DNA from 2 places in the Streptococcus sp. HMSC073D05 genome. Region 1 is predicted to be linked to the other one. Evidence: predicted binding sites of a transcription regulator. Region 1 holds the regulator's gene; the other holds the start of a gene.
What was found. The regulator CtsR, encoded in region 1, represses protease genes until heat stress. The targets are predictions, from matches to a motif close to TTGGTCAAAAAAGGTCAAANA.

Region 1 (3,425 bases):
TCCGTTGAGGCGACTGGCCGCGAATTTTTCCATGTACTCACTCATATCAAAACGGATGAGGGCCGATTCATCATCAAACAGAACTTCTGCCAAAGCTTTGGCTAGCTCTGTTTTTCCGACACCGGTAGGTCCTAGGAACATGAAAGAACCGATCGGACGTTTATTGCTACGGATACCTGATTGATTGCGTCGAATAGCCCGACTGATACTCGAAACGGCTTGGTCTTGACCAATCACGCGCTTGTGCAATTCTGCTTCTAAGTTTAGGTACTTCTTGGCATCGGTTTGGGTCAGTTTTTGAGTTGGAATACCAGATAATTGGCTCAAAGTCACCAAGACATCTTGGTCAGTGACTTCTTTTTTGTAGACAACGGGAGCGGACTCTACTTCTAAGAGTTGGGCTGCTTTCTTCCACTTGCCATCCATCAAGGCCCGATCCAAGGCGGTCAACTCTTCTTTTACGTGACCGTTGGAATCGCGGTTTTGTACGGTAGCTGCCGCTTCATCTAAGAGATCAATGGCTGAATCTGGCAATTGACGGCTGGTCAAATAGCGGTGGGCATATTTGACAGCTGTTTCGATCGCTTCATCGGTAATGGTCACATGATGGTGGTCCTGATAGGTCTCTTTCAAGCCTTGGAGAATTTGGATGCTATCTGCAACACTTGGCTCTTCAATGGTGACTTTCGCAAAACGTCGAGAGAGGGCTGCGTCTTTTTCGATATGCTTTTGGTACTCATCTTGAGTCGTTGCCCCAACTGTACGCAAGGTTCCCCGTGCCAGGGCTGGTTTTAGAATATTGGCTGCGTCTAAGGTCGAATCAATACCGGATCCTGACCCCATAATGGTATGCAGTTCATCGATAAAGAGAATCACGTGACCGTCTTCTTCGATGTCCTGGATGATATTGTTCATCCGTTCTTCAAAGTCCCCACGGAAGCGCGTCCCTGCAACGACATTCATGAGATCCAATTCTAAGACACGCATCTGTGCGATTTCAGCTGGAACATTGCCACTAGCGACACGCTGAGCCAGACCTAAGGCAAGGGCGGTTTTTCCGACCCCTGCTTCTCCCACTAATACAGGATTGTTCTTCGTCTTGCGGCTGAGGATTTGGATCATGCGTGAAATCTCTGCATCCCGGCCGATCACAGGCTCAAGCTGGCCTGCACGCGCCATTTCTGTCAAATCACGGGTATAATCTTCAAGACCTCCACTGGTGCTTGGGGGCATGCCCATCATATTTCCCATGGTTTGGCGGTTGGGGTTTTGGGCCCGATAGAGACTCCGAATGGCTTTGATATCATTCTTGTCCCAGCCTGCCTTGTCTTCTAAATTCTTGCGAAGGGAGGCAATAGGAACTCCCTTGTCTTGCTCTGTAAAGGCAAAGCCGGCAAACTCCATAACTTGGCTCGCCAAGGTCCCACGGTCTGCTAGAAGAGAGAGGAGCACATGCTCTGTTCCCAAGGTCTTGGCATGAAGGACCTGGGCAATCTCTCTTGCGTGTTTCATAATCGCTTCCATCCGATAAGAAAATGGGAAGATTTCATACCGATTGTCGCTTTGAAAAGCTTGGCCTGTAATATGCTCCGCTGCATCCTGAAACTCATCGATCTGCATAGGATAATCGTTAAGTACAGAACCTGCTACGCTATAGGGATTATTGGCCATAGCCGTCAGGAGATGCCAAGTATCTAAGGTATGCCCCTGATAGTGGCCTGCTAGTATTTGGGCCGCTTCTATACTTTCTAACAGTGCTGTTGAATAGTTCATCTAGTCGGTATTTCCTTTTCTATCTACTTGTTGAATAATTTTTTTCAGCATACTTGCTCGTAGGATGAGAGCATCTCGACCTAGGACCTCATCGGAGGTCGTCGCAAGCAAGAGCTGAGTCTCACGTTGTGTCAATAATTTTTCTTCATAGAGCATCTGGAGGATATCATTGAAGACCTGCTGGCTGATGGTCTCTCCAATATTGGCTGCCAAGTCTTGGAGCATCTGATGGTGATCTGAAAACTGGACCTTGCCAATGCGGATATAGCCCCCACCACCGCGCTTGCTCTCTACAATATAGCCTCGGCTCTCGGTAAAGCGAGTCTTGATAACATAGTTAATCTGACTGGGTACGACCTGAAAGACATCGGCTAACTCACTTCTTTTGAGCTCTGCCATGCCAGCTTGAGCCAGCAAGGCCTTGATATAAGCTTCAATGCTATCAGATGTGTTCTTATTTGCCATGATGCTCCTTTCTGGCTTGTTTTTTTCTAGATGGATGCTCTGTTCTTGGCCCATAAAAAATGGCCTTGGAGTGTTCCTTCTCATCATTGACCTTATTTGACTATTATACAATTTTTACGGCTGTAAATAAAGCAAAGACTCCATGGAAATAGGAATCTCTTAAGAAAACAAAACAAAAGAGGCTAGTAAGAACTAACCTCTTATGCGAAGAAGGAACTACTCTTTGCGACGAACGAATTTGGCGCCTCCGCCCAAGAAACCTAGGCCAAGAAGGCCTAACCAAGCAAACAGTCCACTTTCTTTTGTACCGGTTTGAGGAAGTTTTCCTTCCGATTGTAGAGAAGGACTTTCAACACCTTCTTTTTCTGGATGGTCTGAAGTCAAAACAGAAACTGCTTCTGAGGTTTTCGGTTGCAAGAGAACTGGTCTTTCTTTTTCTTTTTTGTCTTCAGCTTGAGAAAGAGTCGCAACTTCTGGTTGCACCTTACTTGGAGTTACAAGAGTGGTTGGAGTCGGCATATCAGCTATCAACGGACTTTCTTCCGCTTCCTTCGTTCCAACTTCTGTGATCTGGTCCTGAGCCTCCACTTCGACAAAGGCATCGACTTCTGTCCGAATTTCTTTGCCTTCTTCTTGTCGAACCTCGATCAATTTCAGCCGGCGTCCGACCTTCCCTGCTTGAAGGATCCGGCTCTCGCCCTTGGCCAAGTCCTTGTTCTCACGTGTTTGACTCTCAAATGGAATCTCCTCCGCTTCGATGAGAAGTTCTGGTTTTTCAAGAATCAAATCCCGAACACCTTCTTCTGGTCGTGTCTGCGTCAGCGGTTCATAATTGTGAGTATCTTCTAAGATGGTTTCAAGTGCCTCCACTTGATTAGCTGCAGCAACCAAATCTGGTCGCTCTTGATCCAACAACTGAGTCAAGTCCGTCAATTGTTCTTGAACCATCGGTTTGAGATCTGCTTTCAAGCGATCGAGAGAAGTAGCCTTGATCTTTTCTACTCCTTCTCTGATGATCTGTTGCAACTCTTCTTGACTGAGCAACTGACTATCTTTCCCTGAGAGGATAAATCGGTCTACTTGGATAGCTCTAGATGACTGAGGGTCATTGAGGGTTGGATCTAGATGCAAGCGTAGTTGGTGGTAGCCTTTTGCTAGGCCTTGCAGATTGACCAAACTCTGGTCGA
Region 2 (3,425 bases), on a different contig from region 1:
TATGATCCTAACCGGTTACCTTGCCTTTCTTGATCCACCAAAACCTTCTGCAGCTCCCGCAATCAAAGCTCTTGCAGAATATGGGGTAACCACCAAGATCTTAACTGGGGACAATGAAAAGGTCACCCAAGCTGTCTGTGAAAAAGTAGGACTAGATGTCGAGCGGATTCTTTTGGGAAGCGAAATCGATACGATGACAGACCAAGAGTTAGCACAAGTTGTAGAAACAACAACGGTCTTTGCCAAACTATCACCCGATCAAAAAGCGCGGATCATCCTCAGTCTCAAGAACAATGGCCACAAGGTTGGTTACATGGGAGATGGTATTAACGATGCTCCATCTATGAAGGTCTCAGACGTTGGGATCTCCGTGGATACCGCTGTTGATATTGCCAAAGAAACGGCAGATGTCATCCTTCTGGATAAGGACTTGATGGTCCTTGAAAAAGGTTTGGTTGAAGGCCGCAAGGTCTATGCCAATATGACCAAGTACATCAAGATGACGGTCTCTTCTAACTTCGGGAACATCTTCTCTCTTCTCTTTGCCAGCATCTTTTTGCCCTTCCTTCCTATGGCCCCCGTTCATTTGATTGTGCTCAATCTTATCTATGATCTTTCCTGTATCGCCCTTCCTTTTGACAATGTCGACAAGGAATTCCTCAAGAAACCTCGTATCTGGGAAGCAAACTCTATCATGCGCTTTATGGCCTGGATTGGTCCAATTTCATCTGTATTTGATATTATTACCTACATGCTTCTTTACTTCCTTGTTGTTCCTATGATTTTAGGTCATGGCTACAACCATGGAGCAACAGATGCAGCAGCCTTTATCATGGTGTTTCAAACCGGATGGTTTATCGAATCTATGTGGTCTCAAACCATGGTTATTCATATGTTGCGTTCACCAAAACTGCCATTTATCCAAAGTCGTCCAGCCTTCTCAGTCGTGGTGACGACCTTAGCAGCAGCCTTCTTTGTAACCTCCCTTCCATATAGTCCTTTGGCTTCTATCTTGAAGTTGAGCCAACTAAATGGATTGTACTTTGTTCTATTGTTTGCGATTATCGTCCTCTATATGCTGAGTGTGACGGTTGTCAAACGTATCTATATTAAGAAATACAAAGAATGGTTGTAATTGATTGATAGAAAGAGTGAGTCCGAACTTAAAAAATTAAGTGTAAGGGCTCTCTTTTTTTTGTAAAATTTGGTATAATAAGAAGAATGTAAAGTTGGAAATGAAGATTTCCATGTGCTGTGAGTATCAAAGAGGGACTGAAAGAAAGAGTAGAGCTTGACTCCACTTTTATCATAGCTCTTTTTTGAATAATAACAGCTTAGAAAGAAGGATCTCAAAATGGGAAAATTAGAAGTTATTACACATCCACTGATTCAACACAAATTGTCTATTCTTCGTCGTACAGATACCTCTACGAAGGCCTTTCGTGAATTGGTAGATGAGATTGCTATGTTGATGGGCTACGAAGTATTGCGTGAATTGCCTCTTGAGGATGTTGAAATTGAAACTCCTATTACCAAAACCGTTCAAAAACAAATCGCAGGGAAGAAGTTGGCTATTGTCCCAATTCTTCGTGCAGGGATTGGGATGGTTGATGGTCTCTTGAGTTTGGTACCAGCTGCTAAGGTTGGCCATATCGGGATGTACCGTGATGAAGAAACCTTGAAACCAGTTGAATACTTGGTGAAATTGCCAGAAGATATTGATCAACGTCGTATCTTTGTAGTAGACCCAATGCTTGCTACGGGTGGATCCGCTATTCTAGCTATTGATTCCTTGAAAAAACGTGGCGCTAGCCATATCAAATTTGTCTGTCTAGTATCAGCGCCAGAAGGGGTGAAAGCTCTTCAAGAAGCTCACCCAGATGTTGATATCTTTACAGCAGCCCTCGATGATCATTTGAATGAACATGGCTACATTGTTCCTGGTCTTGGAGATGCAGGTGACCGTTTATTCGGTACCAAATAAGAAACCATTCATGATTCGTCCGAAAGGTGCTTAAGATTTGACCTTTTTTGACCATTGGTTTATAATAGCACATATACTTTGAACCTCACGAATCGTGAGAATGAATGGATACTAAAGGAGAAGAATAGATGATTCCAGTAGTTATTGAACAAACCAGTCGAGGAGAACGTTCTTACGATATTTATTCCCGTCTGTTAAAAGATCGAATTATCATGGTAACAGGACCAGTTGAGGACCAAATGGCTAACTCCATTATCGCTCAATTGCTCTTCTTGGATGCCCAAGATAATACAAAAGATATCTATATGTATATCAATACCCCAGGTGGCTCTGTCTCAGCAGGTCTTGCCATTGTAGATACTATGAACTTTATCAAGTCAGATGTCCAAACCATTGTTATGGGGATGGCAGCTTCTATGGGAACTATTATCGCTTCAAGCGGTGCGAAGGGCAAACGCTTCATGTTGCCAAACGCCGAGTACATGATTCACCAACCAATGGGTGGTACTGGTGGTGGTACCCAACAAACCGATATGGCGATTGCAGCAGAACACTTACTCAAAACACGGAACAACTTGGAAAAAATCCTTGCGGAAAATTCAGGTCAATCCATTGAAAAAGTGCATGCTGATGCGGAGCGTGACAATTGGATGAGCGCACAAGAAACACTTGAATATGGCTTTATTGATGAAATCATGGCCAATAATAAATTGGGTTAAACCATCCTGTGGGAAGGCCCGTCAAGAGGCTGGACAAAAGTCCTAGCCTCTCAATTATTTTTGGATTGTCGAGCAAAACGCAGTGGTTGAGTGGGATATACTACGCTGATTTCATCAGCTTTTACAGCCTTACTCAACTGTGCGGAGGTGGGACAACGAAATCGAATACTAACGAATTACCGATTTCTGTCCCACTCTCTTTTTTGCTCTCATAAAAGAGTAGTTCTTTTTCTTGAAATTTGATATACTAGTAACAGAACGAGAAAGGGATTGACCATGTTTGAGAAACAAGAAAGAACAGGCTTAATTGTTAAATTGTATTACAATCGAGACGGGAAAAAATTACAATCTGTCGGAGATGTCTTGTACCATTCTAAGAAATGCCGTTATGTCCAATTGTATGTGGACAGCGACAAGGCCGATCAAGTCATGGAAGACTTAAAGAAAGAACGTTATGTCAAAAAAGTCTTGCCTTGCCATCTCAAAGATTTAGATACAGATTTTGTGGGGAGTTTGCAACGATTGGAGACCCCATCTGTGGTCACAGAAGGTTAGAAAACGCAATCATTTGATGGATTGCGTTTTTTTTATTGACAATTGTCAGATAATTCGGTATATTCTTAATGTATTTATTTTAAGATTCATTTAAGGAGATCATTACAAATGAAGAAAAAATTTGCTCTTTCATTTTTAACCATTGCAAGTGTCGCTCTTCTTGCTGC

Region 2: the regulator CtsR is predicted to act here: its motif matches at 2,019-2,039, upstream of clpP (ATP-dependent Clp protease proteolytic subunit ClpP).

What each region holds. Positions count from the first base shown of each region.
Region 1 is NZ_KV807490.1:150,951-154,375, reverse strand. It holds gene HMPREF2832_RS06335 (ATP-dependent Clp protease ATP-binding subunit) at 1-1,773, opposite strand, end outside; gene HMPREF2832_RS06330 (CtsR family transcriptional regulator) at 1,774-2,238, opposite strand; gene HMPREF2832_RS06325 (alpha-L-fucosidase) at 2,455-3,425, opposite strand, start outside.
Region 2 is NZ_KV807499.1:317,398-320,822, reverse strand. It holds gene mgtA (magnesium-translocating P-type ATPase) at 1-1,135, shown strand, start outside; gene upp (uracil phosphoribosyltransferase) at 1,355-1,984, shown strand; gene clpP (ATP-dependent Clp protease proteolytic subunit ClpP) at 2,113-2,703, shown strand; gene HMPREF2832_RS09010 (DUF2129 domain-containing protein) at 2,980-3,258, shown strand; gene HMPREF2832_RS09005 (ABC transporter substrate-binding protein) at 3,367-3,425, shown strand, end outside.